DNA from 4 places in the Cupriavidus sp. 01L45 genome. Region 1 is predicted to be linked to each of the others. Evidence: predicted binding sites of a transcription regulator. Region 1 holds the regulator's gene; each other region holds the start of a gene.

The links. The regulator LexA, encoded in region 1, represses DNA repair genes until DNA is damaged. The targets are predictions, from matches to a motif close to ACTGTATNNNNATACAGT.
Region 2: the regulator LexA is predicted to act here: its motif matches at 2,067-2,084, upstream of AC1DT6_RS09485 (PA0069 family radical SAM protein).
Region 3: the regulator LexA is predicted to act here: its motif matches at 3,178-3,195, upstream of recA (recombinase RecA).
Region 4: the regulator LexA is predicted to act here: its motif matches at 2,927-2,944, upstream of dinB (DNA polymerase IV).

Annotation. Positions count from the first base shown of each region.
Region 1 is NZ_JBFTSG010000063.1:49,119-54,353, forward strand. It holds gene rplI (50S ribosomal protein L9) at 1-232, opposite strand, end outside; gene rpsR (30S ribosomal protein S18) at 264-542, opposite strand; gene priB (primosomal replication protein N) at 546-845, opposite strand; gene rpsF (30S ribosomal protein S6) at 920-1,294, opposite strand; gene AC1DT6_RS33480 (asparaginase) at 1,396-2,394, opposite strand; gene lexA (transcriptional repressor LexA) at 2,619-3,275, shown strand; gene AC1DT6_RS33490 (hypothetical protein) at 3,385-3,552, shown strand; tRNA gene AC1DT6_RS33495 (tRNA-His) at 3,722-3,797, shown strand; gene AC1DT6_RS33500 (hypothetical protein) at 3,996-4,271, opposite strand; partial or broken gene AC1DT6_RS33505 (DUF808 domain-containing protein) at 5,055-5,235, shown strand, end outside.
Region 2 is NZ_JBFTSG010000010.1:144,327-149,561, forward strand. It holds gene AC1DT6_RS09470 (hypothetical protein) at 1-188, shown strand, start outside; gene AC1DT6_RS09475 (NINE protein) at 453-941, shown strand; gene AC1DT6_RS09480 (LysR family transcriptional regulator) at 975-1,895, shown strand; gene AC1DT6_RS09485 (PA0069 family radical SAM protein) at 2,112-3,194, shown strand; gene AC1DT6_RS09490 (Lrp/AsnC ligand binding domain-containing protein) at 3,213-3,716, opposite strand; gene AC1DT6_RS09495 (D-amino acid dehydrogenase) at 3,826-5,130, shown strand; partial or broken gene AC1DT6_RS09500 (acyl-CoA dehydrogenase C-terminal domain-containing protein) at 5,195-5,235, opposite strand, start outside.
Region 3 is NZ_JBFTSG010000002.1:129,669-134,903, forward strand. It holds gene sucC (ADP-forming succinate--CoA ligase subunit beta) at 1-239, opposite strand, end outside; gene AC1DT6_RS02150 (DUF2889 domain-containing protein) at 308-982, opposite strand; gene recX (recombination regulator RecX) at 1,283-1,750, opposite strand; gene recA (recombinase RecA) at 1,889-2,956, opposite strand; gene AC1DT6_RS02165 (response regulator) at 3,267-3,953, shown strand; gene AC1DT6_RS02170 (sensor histidine kinase N-terminal domain-containing protein) at 4,051-5,235, shown strand, end outside.
Region 4 is NZ_JBFTSG010000032.1:42,913-48,147, forward strand. It holds gene AC1DT6_RS21805 (hypothetical protein) at 1-472, opposite strand, end outside; gene AC1DT6_RS21810 (hypothetical protein) at 875-1,396, shown strand; gene dinB (DNA polymerase IV) at 1,693-2,856, opposite strand; gene AC1DT6_RS21820 (hypothetical protein) at 3,279-3,899, opposite strand; gene AC1DT6_RS21825 (DUF1488 family protein) at 4,200-4,451, shown strand; gene AC1DT6_RS21830 (SOS response-associated peptidase) at 4,483-5,154, opposite strand.

The sequences.
Region 1 (5,235 bases):
GCACGGTCAGGCCGTTCAGCTTTTCGCCTTCGCCCTGGGCCGCGGCCAGCTTCTCGGCAGCTGCCTTTTCCAGTTCAGCGCGCTTGACTTCAAACTCGCTGATAGCGGTCTGGGTAGCACGGCGGGCCTTCTTGTTCGGGATCAGGAAGTTACGGGCATAGCCGTCCTTCACGCGAACGATGTCACCCAGGTTGCCCAGATTGATGACTTTCTCAAGCAGAATAATTTGCATCGTGTTTTCTCCTTAACGGACCTAGGGCCGATCAGTTCTTGTGCAGGTCGGTGTAAGGCATCAGCGCGAGGAAACGCGCGCGCTTGATAGCCGTATCGAGCTGACGCTGATAGTGCGCCTTGGTGCCGGTCAGGCGGGCGGGGGTAATCTTGCCGTTGTCGCCGATGAAATCCTTCAGGGTGTCCAGATCCTTGTAGTCGATCTGTTCCACGCCAGCCACGGTGAAGCGGCAGAAGCGCTTGCGCTTGAACAGCGGGTTTTGCTGCTGGAAGCGCTTCTTGTTCTTGTTGTCACGTTTGACGAATGCCATGATTCAATCCTTTTCGAATGCTTTACATCCAGTGATGTGAAAGACGAGAGCCTTGCTGTTGCGGTGCTTGCGGGCCAGGAATCCTTCGCAGTCGAGCATCGCGCCGAGCGGAGTCCGCTCAAGCCGCTGGCCGATCTGACCGATTCCCATGGCGGCGATGGCGAATTCCACCTGCCTGGGCGTTTGCGCCTCGACCGTCTCGCCCGCGTACTGCAAGATGCAGTTGACAACGGGGACCCCGGCCGGGGTGTAACGCAAGGCATCGCGTTCCGCGAGCGTTGCGCAGAGCCTTAGCTGGTTCAACGCACTCTCCCGCACCGATGCCCGCACTTGCCGCCGCGGCGTTCAACGCCCACGGCAACCACAACAGTCCGCACTTAGGCGGCCTGGACTTCGCTGGTCTGTTGCGCGGCCTTGCGGGCTTCTTCGCGCTGCACTTCCTTCATCATCGGGGACGGTGCGGTTTCGGCCTTCTTGGTCTGAACGATGAGGTGGCGCAGCACCGCGTCGTTGAACTTGAACGCGTGTTCGAGTTCAGCCAGGGTTTCCTTGCCGCATTCGATGTTCAGGCAAACGTAGTGAGCCTTGGCCAGCTTCTGGATCATGTAGGCCATCTGACGGCGGCCCCAGTCTTCCACACGGTGGATCTGGCCTTCCTGCGACGTGACCAGCGTCTTGTAACGCTCGATCATGGCCGGAACTTGTTCGCTCTGGTCCGGATGGACGATAAATACGATTTCGTAATGACGCATTGACGCTCCTTTTGGATAAGCCGCCCGGGCGCCATGTCCGGTGCAGCAAGGTTGGATAGCCTTAAAGTATAGCGTGCTTTTGCCTTTTGGAGCAAGCCGCCTTAGTTTTCGGCGAAGAGCGCCTGCAACGCAGCGGGATCCGCAGCCAGTCCGGGCGTTGTCGCCAGGGCCAGCATCAGGAGCACGCGCGCCTTATATGGATTGAGATCGCCTGCAGAAACGAAGGCACCTGAAGCCGGTCGTGGAGGTGCCGGCATTGCCACATGCCCTGCCCCGGTGCGCGAGCTACGCACCACGGCCACTCCCGCCCCGGCCGCGTCCACCAGCGCATCGACCAGCGACTGGTGAACCGACCCGTTGCCTGCGGCCGCCACGACCAGCCCCGCCACACCTGCCTGCGCCAAAGCATCCACCACCAACCGGCCGGGCTCCGCGTAACTAGCAATAATCTCCACCTGCGGCCACTTGCACGGCACGGCCCAGGCCCGGTCCGGCAACAGCCGGGGCGCACGGACAAATCGCACGAGGTCGTCCTGCACGAACCCGATCGGGCCAGCCAGCGGCGACACAAAAGCGTTGACCGCTGACGTATGTCCCTTCACCACATCCCGCCCGGCATGGATTTCCTGATTAATCACCAGTAGCACGCCCTTGCCCGCCGCCCCGGCGCTGGCAGCCACCCGTACCGCGTCCAGCAGGTTCAAGGGACCATCGGCCGACAGGGAGGTCGAAGGCCGCATCGCCGCCGTCAGCACCACCGGCACCGTGCCCACCCATGCCAGATGCAGCAGCATTGCCGTCTCCTCCAGCGTATCGGTGCCATGGGTAATCACAATGCCCGCCACATCGGCCTGCGCAGACCAGAACGCAACGCGTTCAACCAACCGGGCCCAGAGGACGAACGACATGTCCTTGCTATCCACCTGCGCCACCTGCTCCGCCTCGACGCGGGCCACGGCACCGAGCGCCGGCACAGCATCAAGCAGCGCCGTCACAGGCACCGTGGCCGCCTGGTACTTCGCGCTGCTGGCAGCACTGGATGAAGAACCGGCAATGGTGCCACCGGTAGCAAGCACGACGACACGAGGCAGGAGGGACATGGCGAGATAGAGATCGAAAGCCAGAAAGGTTAAGCAGCGAGCGAAAAATTAGGCTGCAAGTGCCGCGAATTGTAACGCCCAGGCTCACGCCGCACGGCGCGGTGAGCCTCGCCTGACGCACCTGTCGATGCGCAAACTCCCAAAATTCCGCTTGCACTTCACTCGATACTGTATAAAATCACAGCATACTGTTTAAACATACAGTGCTTTCCAACACGGCGACCATGGCGACCCTGACACCGCGACAGCAGCAGATTTTCGATCTGATTCGCAGCAGCCTCCAGCACACGGGCTTTCCGCCCACACGCGCCGAGATCGCCGCCAAGTTCGGCTTCTCATCGCCCAATGCTGCCGAGGAACACCTGAGGGCTCTGGCCCGCAAGGGCGTAATCGAACTCACCCCCGGCGCCTCGCGCGGCATCCGGCTCAAGGTTTCGCGCAGCGACTCAGAACTACCAGACCAATTCTCGCTGCCAATGGCCGGCGTGATGCAACTGACGCTGCCCCTGGTCGGGCGCGTCGCGGCCGGTAGCCCGATCCTTGCCGCAGAACACATCGATCGCCAATACCAGGTCGACGCTTCGGTGTTCGACGTGCAACCTGACTACCTGCTCCGGGTACGTGGCCTGAGCATGCGGGCCGCCGGCATCCTCGATGGCGATCTGCTTGCGGTCAAGCGTGCCAGCGAGGCCCCGAACGGCAAGATCGTCGTTGCGCGACTGGGAGACGACGTCACCGTCAAACGCCTCAACCGCCGCGGCGACTCGATCGAACTCATTGCCGAGAATCCCGATTTCCCCAGCATCATCGTGCGCCCCGGCCGCGAAGAATTCTCTCTGGAAGGTATCGCCGTCGGCTTGATCCGACCCAGCGGCTTCTGACGAGTGCGGCTGAGGCGGGCAAGCCCGTATCACGCCGACGCCCGATTGTGCCAACGCCGCCCGCTAGTCGGGCACCGCTAACTGTTGTTGCAAGTCACCAGGTGTAGCCATGCTGCCAGCCAACCGCCTCTCCGCCCGCCGCCCCGTCAAGCCCGTACCATTCCGCCAATCCAAAGGCGTGCGTATCTACCAGGGTGCGCAACGACGCACCATGGTGGGCAGCATGGCAGCCATCTGCCGCATGCTTGAGCTGGAGGAGTCGGCCAAGCTTTCATAGGTGGGTTACGGCAGCACTCACTTGCGCGCGTCGCGGTAACCGACCTAACCGGCTGAAATCGCATAAGGCAGCGCAGAGAAAAAATTTGTGCAGAGTGCTAGCCATCCGCCTTTTGGTATTGTATGATCTTGTTCTTCGTTGCTCAGCAGCCAGCTGAGCAACCTCTACGGTGGCTGTAGCTCAGTTGGTAGAGTCCAGGATTGTGATTCCTGTCGTCGTGGGTTCGAGTCCCATCAGCCACCCCAAGAATTTGCCCTGCAAAACAGCGCCTTAACCAAGGCGCTGTTTTCATTTGTGCATCCCAAAGCCGGGTTCCATTCCCGCCATCCTCCCACGGTGGGAATACTTGCAACCGCCGGTGTCAGCACCACCGGCTCGATCTAGCCTGCTTCAGCATACCCCTCCCCCGTTTCTTCCACGCAGCGACCTCTCCCATCCCTTAGCTAGTCCGCAAGAGGGAATCCAAATTCGCCGCGCTCCAGATCTCGTTCAAATGCGACTGTCCACGAAATGCCGGTAGCTGCGGGATAGACTTGGACGTCTCCGCCCACTCGGGCGACAGTGATTTTCCGGGGGATATGACTCGCCCCGCTGCCTCGCGAAATGCCCTCTTCCTCGCTCACCTCGAAGTCTTCTCGAACAAATCCATGCCGCGCGCAGGCGGATTCAAAGTCGCCGCGTTCATTCACGGGCAATTCGTGGAACAGCTTTTGAACCATGGCTATCTCCCAGAGCCTGGCAAAATCCTAGCATGACGGCAAACCAGCGCGCATAGCCAGAAGCGCCAGGCATGAGCCTCATCGAGCGAATGAGAGTGCGGAATCAAAGTTCTACGAGGTGCCTAGATGCTCAGCGCCAGGAGCATCTCACACGATGGCGATTGCACAAGCGAACCTTGACCAAGCGATTTTGGACTCCGCTGAACATTATCGCCGGGCGATTGCCAACGCTTAACAGGCGCGTCTCCTGACTATCACGGCTACACCTGGGCCGACCGATAGCGGGGGGATCGTCAGCCACCGCAGGTCCGTTGAGTACCGCAGTAAGGCGCCTGGCAAAGCATCGTGCGACAGGTTCACAGTAAAAATCAGCCATCTCAAAAGCAAATCAGATCGAACTGCTCTTGCCTGGATCGCATACCCACTAGGTATGGCAGTTCGTCATCCAGCCATTCGATGGGCAAACTCGAATGGATGCGCTGCCCCTCCTGACGCAATTCGCGAGTTGGCTCCACTGCCACGACGCGACGCCCAAGCCGCGCAACAGGAATGACGCGACAAGCATTGATTTTAGATATTTCCCCTACGGCCGAGGAAGCGAACGGTTCTCGCTCGATTTTAGCCTGCAAGCTAACAGCCCACTGAAGGCGAACCGCCAGGATCGCCCCCAAATAGAGTGGGTATGGGATCAATCGCCGTCTTTCCATATGGCAATATCTTGCCATGCGGCCTTGATCACCTGAAGGGCCTCTCCTACTCAGCACCGACATGGGAGCTTGAAATATGGCCGGCACCAGCCTGCTTTTGTTGATCGACGACATCACCTCGATCCTTGACGATGTGGCAACCATGAGCAAGGTGGCTGCCAGGAAGACCGCTGGTGTCCTGGGCGACGATCTTGCCCTCAATGCGCAACAGGTCAGCGGCGTGAAAGCCGATCGCGAGTTGCCGGTTGTGTGGTCGG
Region 2 (5,235 bases), on a different contig from region 1:
AAAGAATGGAAGCCCGAGCCCGCGCTGATGACCGCCTTAACGGTCGCCCCTTGCCTCCCCAGGAGCGCGATGACGAGCGCGGCCGCCCACCCGATCGCAACGCGCAAGGCGACAACGCGCGCGGCGAGCAGCGCGGTCCCGGCACCGGCCCCGGCTGGCAGGCGCGGGGACGCGACGGCGGCCGTTAGGTCCGCCTGACACCTGCATTTCCCTCCCCCGCCTGTTTGCCCTCCAAACGGCGGGATCCGCCTCCCTTTCCCCTACCCCCCTCCTCCCGGCTGTGCCGCGCACGGAACTCCCGTATGCTTCGCCGTCCGACGCGCATCGCTCCCGGCCTTCCCGCGCCCGCGCCTGAGGCCAGCGTACAATGAGCGCCGGTGCCAGCTTGACTGGCATTGATCTGATCTTGCGCCGGCCGCCCCCTGGCCGGCCATCAACCTAGTTGCCGCCTCATGCCTGCCGCTACCCAAGTTCCAGCCGCCACCGCACTCGTCAAGCCGCTTCCGGGCAAGTCCAAACTGCTCACGGTCGCGCTTGCCTTCCTGTTCGGCAGTTTGGGCTTGCATCGCTTCTACCTGGGTGGTTTGCGCGACAAGTTTGCATGGGCTCACCTGCTGGCGGCCCTGGCCGGGGTCGTCGGCGTCATTTCGATACAGACTGGCGCCGGCACGCCGGCCTTGGACTGGACCTTTGCCATCGCCGGTGGCACATCGGTGATCAGCGCCTTCCTGGCAGCCATCGTGTACGGCCTGCGCCCGGACGATAGATGGGATGCCCGCTTCAATCCCCATGGCAAGCCGACCCGGTCTGGCTGGCCGGTCGTGATCCTGGTCATCCTGTCGCTGCTGATCGGAACCGGCCTGCTGATGGCCGGCCTGGCCATCAGTTTCCAGACCTTCTTCGAATCCCAGGTCGAAGCCGCTCGCGCCCTTTCGCAGTAATTAGCACTTCCAAGGCCCAGGGGCCCAGGCGCCATGCACTTCGACCTGCTGGATATCGCGGTGTTCGTGCGCGCGGCGGCGCTGGGCAGCCTGTCGGCGGCGGCGCGCGATCTCGGGCTGTCCACGTCATCGGCCAGCAGCCGCCTGGCGCTACTCGAACAGAAGCTCGGCACGCGGCTGCTGCACCGGACCACGCGGCGCATTTCGCTGACCGGAGACGGACAGCGCTTTCTTGAGCATGCCGGGCAATTGCTCGACACGGCCGACCAGGCCGCGCAGTCGGTAGGCCGGGGGGCGGAAGCACCACACGGAATACTGCGCGTCACGGTGCCCGCATCCTTCGGCCGCCAGCATGTCTCTCCGGCCATCCCAGCCTTCCTTGCCGCCTACCCCGGCCTGACGCTGGACCTGCGGCTGACGGATCAGGTGATCGGCCTAGTGGAGGCCGGGGTAGACGTGGCGCTGCGCATGGGTGCCCTGCCCGACTCATCGCTGGTGGCCCGCCCGCTTGCCCCGAGCCATCGCGCCATTTGCGCCTCGCCCGCCTACCTTGCCGCCCATGGCACGCCACGGCACCCGGAGGATCTGCGCAACCACAATTGCATCGTGCTTGGCGACCAGGCCTCCTGGCAGTTCGACACGGCGCTGGGCAAGACCGCGATTGCCGTCAGCGGCAATCTCCGCACGGACAACGGCGAGGTCATCCGGGATGCGATCCTGGCTGGCATGGGGCTCGCGCTCAAATCCACCTGGGATGTCGGCCCCTACCTGCGCAGTGGCGCGCTAGTCAACGTGCTGCCCGATTATCCGGTGCTGCCGTCGGTATCGATCTGGGCGGTCTACCCGAGCCGCCGGCAGGTGCCGGCAAAAACCCGCGCCTTTACCGATTTCTTTGCGGCGCGCTTCGGCTCCCCGCCCTACTGGGACCGCCCCGAGGCAGCACCGCCTGCCTGACTGGCCTGGCTCCCGCACCGCAAGACACACCTGGCTGTTTTTGCAAAGTGCTGCAGCAGGAATACCCATTGCCGAGCCGCCGTCCCGCACAGACCACGTCGTGCGCGATTCTCAAAATCTTCCGCTTCCAGGGACATCCACCCTTTACTCCTTGCCGGCGAGCCGTTGAGCACTGTATATTTATACAGTATCAATCGTAGCCGCAGGACTGCCAACGTGACGACCCGACCTCCCTCCTCCAGCCCGCTCAAAGGCCGGGCGGCGRGCTCGAACAACGTCAGCCGCTTCGATGCATGGACCCGCGAACGGGTCGACGATGAGTCACGAGCCCTCGATGAGCCAGAGATACCCCAGATCCAGACCATTGTTTTCACAGAGAAGGCGAAACGCATCGTCTCGCGCAACCAGTCGCCGGACCTGCCCTTTCATGCTTCCATCAATCCTTACCGAGGATGCGAGCACGGTTGCATCTACTGTTATGCCAGACCCAGCCATGCCTATCTGGGACTTTCGCCGGGCCTCGACTTCGAAACCCGCCTGTACGCGAAGGAGAACGCCGCCGAGCTGCTCCAGGCCGAACTAGGCAGCCGCGGCTACACGCCATCGGTCATCGCGCTGGGCGCCAATACCGACCCTTACCAGCCCATCGAGCGCAAACTCCGCATCACACGGGGCATACTGGAAGTGCTGGAACGGTTCAACCATCCGGTGGCCATCACGACCAAGTCGGGGGTTGTCACGCGCGACATCGACATCCTCCAGCGCATGGCGGCCAGGAACCTGGTCCGGGTCCATATGTCGGTCACATCGCTCAACAATGAGATAGCCCGCACGCTGGAACCGCGGGCGAGCGCACCGGCACGTCGCATCGCAGCCATCGCGTCGCTGAGTGAGGCCGGGATTCCCGTGGGCGTGATGGTGGCGCCCGTCATCCCAAGCCTGACCGACCCGGAAATGGAGTCCATCCTGGAGGCGGGCGCCAACGCTGGCGCGAAGACAGCCGCCTATATCCTGCTGCGGCTGCCGCGCGAGGTAGCGGATCTGTTTTCCGAGTGGCTGGCCACCTACCATCCGCTGCGCGCCCGGCATGTCCGTAGCCTGATCGCGCAGATGCGGGGCGGCCAGGCCTACGACTCCAACTTCGGCACGCGCATGACAGGTACCGGCATTTTTGCCGAACTGCTGCGCAAGCGTTTCAAGCTGGCCTGCCAGCGCCATGGGCTAAACGCCGAACGCCATCCCCTGACTACCGAACATTTCTCAAGGGCCGGTGCAACGCCACAGATGTCATTGTTCTAGACAGATGCCGGCAGGGTCTCAGGCGTGCGGTGCCTTCTCGTCGACCGCGATCGCCAGCGTCTCCTTGATCTCCTCCATCACCACGTAGCTCTTGGACTGCGCGGCGCCGGGCAACTGCAGCAGGATGTCGCCCAGCAGCCGGCGATACTCGCCGATCTCGCGGATGCGGGCCTTGATCAGATAATCGAAATCGCCCGATACAAGGTGACACTCCAGCACCTCGGGAATACGCAACACCTCGCGGCGGAACTGCTCGAACATATTGCCCGACTTGTTGCCAAGCGAAATCTCCACGAACACCAGCAGGCCACTGCCAAGGAGCACGGGATTCAGGCGGGCGTAGTAGCCCATGATGACGCCGTCGCGCTCCATGCGCTTGACCCGCTCGATGCACGGCGTGATGGTCAGGCCAACCGCTTCCGCCAGCTCTTTCATCGACATGCGGCCGTCCGCCTGGAGCAAGGCCAGGATCTTGCGGTCCAGCCGGTCCAGGCTGCGCACGGGCTGACGACTTGTTCTCATTAGTTCTTCCTGTTTCCTTAAAAATTACGACAACTATGACTGCACATATTTCAATAGTATAGAGATAAATACTCTATCCACACTATTTCTTGGTTGTGAGCCCCCGACTATGCGCGTTCTCGTTCTTGGCAGTGGCGTAATTGGCGTGACCAGCGCCTGGTACCTGGCCCGTGCCGGCCATGATGTCACCGTGATCGACCGCGAGGCCGCGCCCGCGCTTGGCACCAGTTTTGCCAATGCCGGCCAGATCTCGCCGGGTTACGCGTCGCCGTGGGCAGCGCCTGGCGTGCCGCTCAAAGCCATCAAATGGATGTTCCAGGAGCACGCGCCGCTCACCATTCGCCCGGACGGCTCGCTGTTCCAGCTGCAGTGGATGTGGCAAATGCTGATGAACTGTACCGCCGACCGCTATGCCGTCAACAAYGAACGCATGGTGCGGCTGGCCGAGTACAGCCGAGACTGCATCCGCACCCTGCGAGCCGATACCGGCATCGCCTACGAAGGCCGCCAGCAAGGCACCCTGCAGATCTTCCGCACCGACGAGCAGCTCGACGGCGCGGCCAAGGACATTGCGGTGCTGGAGCAAGCCGGCGTGCCCTACCAGTTGCTATCGCGCGAAGAACTCGCCGCCAGCGAACCAGCCCTGGCCGCCGTCAGCCACAAGCTGAGCGGCGGCCTGCGGCTACCCAACGATGAAACCGGCGACTGCCAGCTGTTCACCCAGAAACTGGCGGCGATGGCCGAAGGCCTGGGCGTGAAGTTTCAATACAACCGCTCCATCGACGGCCTGCTGACCCGGGGCGATGCCGTCACCGGCGCCATGATCGGCGGCGAGCCCGTCACCGCGGACCTGGTGGTGGTGGCCCTGGGCAGCTGGTCGACGCCGTTCGTGAAGAACTTCCTGCCGGGCCTGTCGAACCTCCCGGTCTATCCGCTCAAGGGCTTCTCCCTGACGGTGCCGATGACCGATGCGGACCGCAGCCCCGTCTCCACGGTGCTCGACGAAACCTACAAGGTTGCGATCACGCGCTTCGACGATCGCATTCGCGTCGGCGGCATGGCCCAGATCGTCGGCTACGACCGCACGCTCGACCCGGCCAAACGCCGCACCCTGGAACACGTGGTGACCGACCTGTTCCCCGGCGCCGGCGACGTCAGCCGCGCCAGCTTCTGGACCGGTTTGCGCCCGATGACGCCGGACGGCACGCCCATCGTCGGCCCCACGCCGCTCAAGGGTCTCTGGCTCAATACCGGCCATGGCACGCTGGGCTGGACCATGGCCTGCGGTTCGGGCAAGTTGTTGTCGGACCTGGTGTCCGGCACTTCGCCGGCGATCCGCGCCGACGACCTCTCGGTCGCGCGTTATCTCAAGCGCCCGGGAACTCGCGCCGCGCACCGTCCTGCGGTGGCCTGATCCGCCAGAACTGAAAAGGGCGGCCCCGCGGGGCCGCCCTTTTTTTGCCTGCTACCGGGCGATCTCAGAACTGCGCTTCGCTCAACGCATTGACCGGCACCGCGC
Region 3 (5,235 bases), on a different contig from region 1:
GTCATGCCCAGGATGTTGCTGGCGTAGGTCTTGACCTCGTCGATGCTCTTGGCCACCTTCACGCCGCCACCCTTGCCGCGGCCGCCCGCGTGGATCTGCGCTTTGACGACCCATACCGGGCCGCCCAGTTGTTCAGCAGCCTTCAGGGCCTCATCGACCGAGAACGCGGGGATGCCGCGCGGAACCGGCACATTGTATTTGCGCAGGATTTCCTTGCCTTGGTACTCATGGATATTCATGCGTGTTTCCTTTCGGGTAGGCGTAAAAAGTGGAGATGGAATCTCGGCGGATAGCAGGCCGGCCTGGCTTAGCCAGAGGTGCCGGTAGGCCTGCGGGACGTGGCGCCGCCATCGGTGGCGGCGAGCGCCTCCGAAGGTTGCGCCGCCGGGATCGGCGACCCTTCGGTCTTGATCCTCGGCTTTGGCTGGTGACCATACCAGCGCGGGTAAAACTGGCGCACCACCTCACCTTCGAAATGCAGGGCATGGCAGCCGTGCAACTGGTAAGGCGGTTCGGGATTGGTGTCTTCGGTGCCGGCGTCACGGATATTGAACACGTCGCCGGCAAAGGCCTGGATCGCGGTGGTCGGCAGCACGCCGGCCAGCTCGGTCAGGTGGGTGCAGCCCGACACGCCGGACAGGCGCTCTTTCACCGCCTTGCGGAAACCCTTCATCAGGTTCAGGCCGATCAGCTTGCGATAGGCCGGGCCGATGGTGTCGCACTGGCCGGGATACGGTACCCAGTCGGAACAGGCGTCGGCGTCCACGACGTTCATGCGCAGGTCAATGGTGATGCGCAGCCACAAATCATGCAGCGGCTCGCCCAACGGGCGCACGCCACCACCGGCAAGCGGGATCTCGCGGGGCTTGGTGTCGGTCAGGCGCGCTTCGATATCCCATAGGCCATCGTCCCTAAGATAGGCCTCGGCCGTGATGGCACGGCGGTGGCGCAGGGCGCGATTGACGGGCGGGGAAAGCGGCATAACACCAGGCAGGAGCGGGAGAAAAGGACGGCTGGGCCGGAAAACCGCAGGATTTTAACATGCCGGACAACTTTGGCCGGGAACAAACTGCACCCAGGGCTGTTGCCGGGAATTGTCGTGTGACGGGCAAGCGCTGTGGAGCGTCAAAATGCGCGGATGCGCGGGACTGAACCGGTGCCCGGATCACATGCGGTCAGCGCGGAATACGCCTACTGGCAAAACAGGTATGCGCACCGCGCCGGTGCAAGACGCCATCGCGGCATCACTTCGGACCGCGATCCGGCAGGTCCGCCCACGGCATCAATCGCTGCCGTCCAGCCACTCATCCGCCCCCTTGATCACCTGGCTCACCACCGAGCGGGAAAAACCGCGCGCCACCAGAAAGCGGATCTGCCTGGCCTTTTCCTCGGGCGTGGCGGGTGGCGTGCCGAAACGCTTCTGCCAGACCGCGCGGCCACGCTCCAGTTCGGAGCCGCGCAGGCGCTCCTGCAGGTCGGCGAGCTGTTCGCCGCCGAGCTGGTGGGTGCGGGCTTCCTGCATGACGCGGGCGGCGCCATAGCGGCTGGCGCGCCGGTGCACCAGGCTATCGACGAAGCGCTCGTTGGACAGCCAGTTCTCGCGCTCCAGCGCATCCAGCAATTGCTCAAGGGCTTCGGGCGATTCGGCGTGCGGGGCCAGCTTGCGTGCCAGCTCCGCCCGGCTGTGCTCGCGCCGCGACAGGTAGCCTACGGCGCGGGCCTTCAGGGAAAGAGGGGGACGGGTGGCCATGAGGATGGAGCTCGGCAGTGTGAGCTCGACATCGAGCTGTGAAAATGCGCTTCAAAAACGCAAACCGGGGCGGCGCGCGTCGCTGCGCGTGCCGCCCCGGGCGGGGTTCGCGGCCGGGAGCGCCCCGGCCGGCGAAGCTCAGTCTTCGGCGGTGGCCACAGCGGCGGCCGGCGTGCCATTCATCAGCACCACGCCCAGCGATTCGCGCACCTTGTTTTCGATCTCGTCGGCGATATCGGGATTTTCGCGCAGGTATTCACGCGCGTTGTCCTTGCCCTGGCCGATCTTCTCGCCCTTGTAGCTGTACCAGGCGCCGGACTTCTCGACGATCTTGGCGTCCACGCCCAGGTCGATGATTTCGCCCTGGCGCGAGATGCCCTGGCCATACAGGATGTCGAAGAAGGCTTCGCGGAACGGCGGCGAGACCTTGTTCTTGACCACCTTGACCTTGGTTTCGTTGCCGATCACCTCGTCGCCCTTCTTGATCGAGCCGATGCGGCGGATATCCAGGCGCACCGAGGCGTAGAACTTCAGCGCATTGCCGCCGGTGGTGGTTTCGGGCGAACCGAACATCACGCCGATCTTCATGCGGATCTGGTTGATGAAGATCACCAGGCAGTTGGTGCGCTTGATGGTGCCGGTCAGCTTGCGCAACGCCTGGCTCATCAGGCGGGCCTGCAGGCCAGGCAGCGAATCGCCCATCTCGCCTTCGATTTCGGCCTTGGGCACCAGGGCCGCCACCGAGTCGATCACGATCAGGTCGACCGAGCCCGAGCGCACCAGCGCATCGGTGATTTCCAGGGCCTGCTCGCCGGTGTCCGGCTGGGAGATCAGCAGATCGCCAACCGCCACGCCCAGCTTGCTGGCGTAGTTGACGTCGAGCGCATGCTCGGCGTCGATAAAGGCGCAGGTGCCGCCCAGCTTCTGCATCTCGGCCACGACCTGCAGCGTCAGGGTGGTCTTGCCCGAGGATTCCGGACCGTAGATTTCCACCACGCGGCCGCGCGGCAGGCCGCCAACGCCCAGCGCGATGTCCAGGCCCAGCGAGCCGGTGGACACGACCTGGATATCCTGCTCGACTTCGGCATCGCCCATTTTCATGATCGAGCCCTTGCCGAACTGCTTCTCGATCTGGGCCAGCGCGGCCGCCAGCGCCTTCTGCTTTTCGGCGCTTACGCCAGCACTCGCCTTCTTGCCGTCATCCATGGTCGTCCTTCCGTCAATGGTGTATAAATAGGCCGCATGTGGCGCGCCACCCGCTTTTTTCGGGCAACCGCCCAGCCCGCGCCGCGCCGCGAACTCCTGATGACGATGAACCTGGCAGCAGGGGCAAACATTGGGGCGAACGTTCGGTAAAAAACCAGTACAAATTCGGTAAAGCCCGGTTTGCATCGGAGACAAATCGAATGCGACCGGCATAAGCGGGTACTGTATAAAAAAACAGTATGCTTGGCAAGTCCCGCCCGCGTCATTTGATGGAAAGGGGCGACACAGCCGGGCCAGGGTGGAGACAACCATGCGTATTCTGATCGCCGAAGATGACGATGTGCTGGCAGATGGCCTGACGCGCTCGCTACGTCACTCGGGCTATGCCGTCGACCATGTGGCCAGCGGGGTCGAAGCCGATTCCGCGCTGTCGACCCAGACCTTCGACCTGCTGATCCTCGATCTCGGCCTGCCGCGCATGCCGGGGCTGGAAGTGCTCAAGCGGCTGCGCACGCGCGGCGCCATGCTGCCGGTGCTGATCCTGACCGCGGCCGATGGCGTTGACGAACGTGTCAAGGGCCTGGACCTGGGCGCCGACGACTACATGGCCAAGCCCTTCGCGCTCTCGGAGCTGGAAGCGCGGGTGCGCGCGCTGGTGCGGCGCGGCACGGGCGGCGGCGCCACGCTGACCCACCACGGCCCGCTCGCCTTCGACCAGGTCGGCCGCATCGCCTACCTGAACGATCAGATGCTGGATCTCTCGGCGCGCGAAGTGGGATTGCTGGAGATCCTGCTCACCCGCACCGGGCGGCTGGTGTCGAAGGAGCAGCTGGTCGACCACCTGTGCGAATGGGGCGAGGAAGTCAGCAACAACGCCATCGAAGTCTACGTGCACCGGCTGCGCAAGAAGATCGAGGTGGGTGGCATCCGCATTGCCACGGTACGCGGGCTGGGCTACTGCCTGGAGAAATTCCAGGCCGCCGTGGCGCACGACTAGGAGTCGCCATTAGAATCGGAATCAGCAACAGAACCCGCGCCATCCTTGCTTCATTGCCTGCCGGCCACGCCGCCAGGCCCTGCCACACCTTTTCCCAATGAGCCTGCTGCGACTGCCCCGGCGGCGCCAGCGGCCCGCGCGCGCCGCCCCTCCTCCCTCCGCGCCTGACGAGATCGTCAGCGACGAAGCGCTGGCCGGGGCCCTGCCACACCTTGAAGACAGCGCCGGCCACCCGTCGCCGCGCTCGCTGTTCGGCGAGATCCTGGACTGGATGCTGGCGCCGCTGCTCCTGCTGTGGCCGATGAGCATTGCGGTGACTTACCTGGTGGCAAAATCGATCGCCAACGGCCCTTTCGACCGCTCGCTGGAAGCCAGCGCCATTGTGCTCTCGCAGCAGGTGCGCGAGGTCAACGGGCGCGTCACGCTGCAACTGCCGCTGTCCGCGCGCGAGATCCTGCGCGCCGATGAAACCGACAATATCTACTACCAGGTGGTGGGCACGCATGGCGAATTCGTCGCCGGCGACAACGACATGCCGCTGCCAGGCGAAGACGACCGCGGCCATGCCGGGCTGGTCTCGCTGCGCGACGACCGCATCGCGGGCAACGACGTGCGCGTGGCCTACACCTATGTCGATCTCGAGCAGGGCGGCGACGCGCAGCCGGTGTTGGTGCAGGTTGGCGAAACCCTCGACAAGCGCGCGCGCCTGGCCAACGAAATCATCAAGGGCGTGATCCTGCCGCAGTTCGTGATCCTGCCGCTGGCGGTGGTGCTGGTGTGGTTCGGCCTGACGCGCGGGCTGGCCCCGCTGACCGCGATCCAGCAGCGCATCCGCGCACGCAATCCCGGTGACACCAGCCCCATCGACGAACACGCCGCACCGCAGGAAATCACGCCGCTGGTGGCCTCGTTCAACGACCTGCTGGCGCGGCTCGACGTTTCCGTGCAGACGCAAAAGCGCTTTATCGCCGATGCCGCCCACCAGATGAAAACGCCGCTGGCCGGGCTGCGCATGCAGGCGGAACTGGCGCAGCGCGAACAGTCGCCGGAGGAACTGCGCAAATCGCTGGCGCAGATCGCCGGCAGCTCGGAGCGCGCCGCCCACATGGTGACGCAGCTGCTGTCGCTGGCACGCATGGAAAACCTGGCCGGCGCGGGCAACATGGCGCCGCTTGATCTGGCCGCCCTGGCGCGCGAAGTGGTCAAGGACTGGTTGCCGCAGGCCTGGGCGCGCCGCATCGATCTGGGCGTGGATGCCGACGACCACCCCGTGATGGTGCAA
Region 4 (5,235 bases), on a different contig from region 1:
CGGCCTCGGCATGGATGGCGACGTCGGGTACCACCACATCGCAGCCGGCGAGCTGGTCCAGCGCGTCGGCACAGTGATTGACCAGCACTTCCGGATCCATGCGGGCACGGATCCAGGACTCGCGAAGGGCGTTTAGCAACTGTACCGGCGATTTCCCTAGCGTGGGAACGACATCATTGCGCCTTGCCGCGTCGAACTGCGCGTCGTTGATGCCGGCGCAGGCCTGGATCATATGGCGCAGCGGGGCGTCGAACGTGACGGTCAGGAAGGCGTGGTTCGCGGAAGTCAGGTAGCTGGTGACGAGGTCTCGACCGGAGCCGGGACGGCCGCAAAGTCCGATAAGCATGAGGTTTCCTTTGTCGTGGTCGTTCGCCTGTGGGTGCTTGAGGTCAACGAGGTCGGTGCGCGGATTTGGCGCCGTGGCGCAATGCGGCGTGACCGGGCGGGCGCGGTGCCAGGCCGTGACTTCCATGGCCGGGCATACGGGGTCGCCCCGATGGGCGCAACCAGGCCGGACCGGCGCGGACACAAGCCCTGGCGCTCGCGATGCAGCCCGGCGTTGGGTATGGAAATGCCGGGGTTCTGATACCGCTTCAAGTTAACGCCGATAATTTACCCAAAGGTAAATATAAAGACAAGTCTTCTTGGTAACCATCATGACTTGCCGGCCGCGAGTCCAGGTCCTCGATCCACGGAAGCCGCCAAGGTGCCGACGCGCCCGTGGCTTGCCGCGTCAGTGTCGCGCGACCCCGCCGAACCATCGCGCCGAGAAGGGAGCGAAAGGTCCTCTTGCTCCGTAAATTACCTTTTAGTCACTAAATTTACAGTACCAGAAGAAAATTTACCTTGAGGTAATGCGCGGGTTTAATGAGTGATGGACATCCAAGATACGCGCGAACAACGCCTGGCCCAAGTGCTGGAGAAACAGTTCGGAGGCTCGATCGCACGCCTCGCGGACCGCGTCGACCGCGAACCCTCATATTTCTCCCGAGTTTTTTCGTCGGAAGGCAAGGCCGGAAAGAAGCGCATCGGCGAACGGCTTGCCCGCGACATCGAGGCCAAGCTCGGCTTGCCTCGGCTGTGGCTGGACGGCAGCATGGAGGATGCTGTCGCTCCCTCGAATGACGAGATCCTCCCGCCTGGCGTGGCCATTCGGGTGGCTCGCTTGGTCAAGGACTTGCGCAACGAGGATATCGACCGCCTGCTGACGGCCATTGAGTTGCTGATGCAGGTCGAGGGCGTGCGCTCGGTGCGCAAATATGGCAAGGGCACAAAACAGGCGCAGGTACTGACGACCGGAAAGCGCACGGCAACTGGCTCCGCGAGCGGGGCGGTACACGAGTCCGGCACGCGTGTCGCCGGGAAGCAGCGAGGCAGGAAGAAGCCGGCAGACTGACGCAGCCGGGGTCGGCGACGCGGCATCGGCAGCCTGGGCAGGACCGGCTGCCGCCGTGCCTGCACGTTAGTGTCCGGCCGGGTCAGAGTTGAAAATGCCGTCGATTGGGTGGCAGTGTCAGCAATTCAATTGTCGCGAATTCCCGCAGTTCCGCCTCTGTGCGCTTGCACTCAGTCACGTTGGTGACAAATCCGTGCCATGGCGTGCTGCCGTCCTACAGGCGCCGAGGGCCTGCATCGCCTTCCGGTGCGACCCGTGCCCGCACTATCAGACGGCCTGATTATCGGCTGCGACCGTTATTCGTCTTCGCCGAAAGGCAACTCTCCCTGGACCGGCGCCGACGCATACTCCAACTCGCCGGCTGGCGTCAGCGCGCTCACCCGTACGCCCAGTAGCCGTATCTTCCGGTTCAGCGGAACGCGTCTGACGCATTCGGTGGCGGCGCGCCGCAACAAGGTGGCGTCGGCGGTCGGGACCGGCATGCTGAGGTCGCGGGTGACGGTGTGGAAGTCGTCATAGCGCAGCTTGACGCCGATGGTGCGGCCGACGTAGCCCTTGCCGCGCAGGTCTTCGGCAAGGCGCTGGCACAGACCGGTAAAAACTTCGCCGAGAGCCTGGCGATCGTGGCGCGGATGCAGGTCGCGCTCGAACGTGGTTTCGCGGCTCATCGACTTTGGCTCCGAGCTGATGACCACGGGGCGTTCGTCATGACCTTGCGCGATCTCGGCGAGCCACGCGGAATAGCTGCGGCCAAAATGGGTCTGCAGTAGTCCGAGGTCCGCGCTGGCGAGGTCGCCAACGGTGGCGATGCCGAGCACGGCGAGTTTCTCCGTGGCTTTCGGGCCGATGCCGTTGACCTTGCGCACCGGCAGCGGCCAGATGCGCAGCGGGATGTCTTCCGGCGTCAGGAGGGTAAGCCCATCGGGCTTGTCCAGCTCGGATCCGATCTTGGCGAGGAGCTTGTTGGGCGCGATGCAGATGGAGCAGCTTAGCCCCGTGGCCTCGCGAACCGCTTGCTTGATGCGGCTGCCGATATCGGCGGGCTCGCCTGGCACATCGCTCAGGTCGATGTAGATTTCGTCGATGCCCCGGTCTTCGACCTGGCTCGTGAACGTGGCGACGGCCGCCTTGAAGAGCCGGGAGTAGTGCCGGTACGAATCGAAATCGGTGGGCAGCAGAATGGCATCAGGCGCGAGCTGGGCTGCCTTCATCATGCCCATGGCGGAAAAAACGCCGAGCGCGCGCGCTTCGTAAGTCGAGGTGGTGACGACGCCCCGTCCCGCATAGTCGCGCAGGCGCGCAAAGCGCCGGCTTCCGTCTTCAAGCGTCTCGGGCACCGCATTCCGTCCGCCGCCGATCACCACGGGCATGCCACGCAGTTCCGGATACCGCAACAGCTCGACGGACGCATAGAAAGCGTCCATATCCAGGTGGGCGATGCGGCGGGGGGCAAATGACATGGCGTCAGCGAACGGGGTTGACGACGCGCCCCGGCCGCGAGAAAGGACTCGGGGGCGGGCCGCCTCGGTTACTGTATGCATATACAGTATATCGAATTCTACAAGAAGAATCCCCGCGGCGCCCCGGTGGGCCTGCCAGCGATGCACGTAGGTCGTCGTCAGCACGATGCCCGCGGCGGGCAAGTGCGAAGTGTTATTGCTATTGCGCAGCAACTGGCGATCGATGCGCAAGCAGGCGCATGATTGAAAATGCAACGCATTATCATTTAAGTGGGTAATGTTCGTCGATGCCGACATGAACCGGCCGGAAGAGAAGACGGTTCACGTCGCATGACAACGGGTTTTCCCGCCGCCTTGCCGGCAAGCTGAAAATGCCAGCGCGGAGCGCGGGCGAAAGCCCGCCGCTCATCGGTGCCGGTCGCTCAACGCAGCAGGAACGCGATATCGTCCACGCTGATTTGCGCGACGGCCACGCCCCGGCGTTGCTGGAACAGGATGTGCTGGAGAACCCGGCGGCGTTGCCTGGCAAAGACAGCCAGGTCGATGGGGATGCCGGCGCGAGCATAGTGCTCGACCAGCAGCTTGTAGGCACGATGCCGCATCTGCAGGGCTTCGCCCTCCGCCCGTAGCTGGCTCGTGTCCTGCGGCACGATGCTTTCGGTCTGACGCAACGCCTCCATGGCGTGGGCGTGCATGTCGCGGTAACGATCGAGTTCGGCTTGCGTTGTGCGCAGCCGTTCGCGTAGGGCGCGGACCTTGCGCTGCAGCTTCAGCGTCATGCCTACGCCATGCTCGACCAGCGCCACGGTCTCAAGCGCATGGCTGGCGGCGGCAATCGTGTTTTTCCAGATCCCTCCGTCCGTCGCCTCGGTTTCCGCTGCCCACCCGTTGCTGATTCCGCTAAATATCTTCATATGACCCCTTGACCCTTGTACAGATTTCCGGCGGCCGGCTTTTTGGTAGCCGGTCCTGTCCGGGTGCACGGCGGCCGGGCCGCGTTGGCGCGCCTGCCGTGTCGAATCGACATCGTTGTACTGGCGCATGCGCTGGCTGGCATGCCTCGCGCCGATGAGCCGATGACCTGGGAATGCTACGGTCTCGCCGTTCGCGGGCCAAGTAGAAGATGCTTAGATCTGGTATTCCCGATGCATATGTCGCTCAATGTACGGGCGCGAGAATGTCTCGCCAAAGCCGCGTCACCGGGCAGCCCGCGCGATGCGCGGCCAGCGATAAAGCGCCCCTTTCCAGACTTGCCGGGGGGCGCGTCCCCGAATCCTGGCGAAATAGCGCAACCGGGCCCTCGATACCGTACGGATGCCCGCGATTCGGACTAGGATGCATGCATGGCACTCAATTTCCCCAATCCCAGCCGGAGTTACGACCCTTCCAGGCATTGCGTATGTTTTTGGGGCTATGACAACTCGCGTGAAATCGCCTTCGAGGTGGACCGCGCGGTACTCTCTACCCTCAGCCCTGAATTGCGCCCGGACGAGCCTGCCGTGCTCGATGCATTCGACCGCCACCGCGATCACATCCTGGAACTCGCGCGCGGGCTCTATTCCCGCAGCCGGCAGAACCGGTATCAGATTTCCTGAACGCTGTTCAGTCCGGGCAAACGCAGTTCGCTCAGGCTGACGCCTCCGGAGATCCTGCCGCAATCCGCGGCGGCAGCGGTGCGGGCTCGGCGGCCAGCTTTTCCGCGGCGTAGGGGCGCAGGAAGCTGCGCGCCAGTTCCGTATTCCTGCAAGTCAGCCAATCATCCCACTCCGTGCCCGGGACGATCACGATCATCCGTTTTTCCTTGCCCGGCGCATGGAAGCGTTGCATCAACGGGTGGTGCTCCGAATTGATGGTCAGCATGGTGAAGCTGAAGACGTCCTGGCCGCCTTCGCCAGGCCATGCGCGCCAGAGGCCGGCGATTGCCATGGGCTCGCCATCCTTGAGCCAGATCCGCCAGCGTACCGCCTTGCCGGTTGCGTAGTCGGGCTCATAGAAGCACTGCGCTGGTATCAGGCATAGCTGACCCTGTTTCCACGCCGCCGAGAACGTCCGTTTTTCACCCACCGACTCCGAGCGCGCGTTCGTGGTGTCGAACCTCGCGACGCCGGGCGGAATGCGCTTCCTGGGGACCATCCCGAAGGTGCCGGCCAGGCATTGCCGCTGGCCGTCGTGGTCCGCCACGAGCAGTGGCGCGACGTAGTCAGGCCATGTTTCGGGGGGCCATTCCCGCACCGGACAAGTGAGGCCGAAGACATCGCGTAAAACGGCCGCCTGCACGGGCGCGTAGTTGACGCACATGGCTTGTCTCCATGCCGATGCTGCATGTGAAAGGGAATATCCAGTATGGCGGACGGGCGGGAAGGACCAAAGTGATTCTTG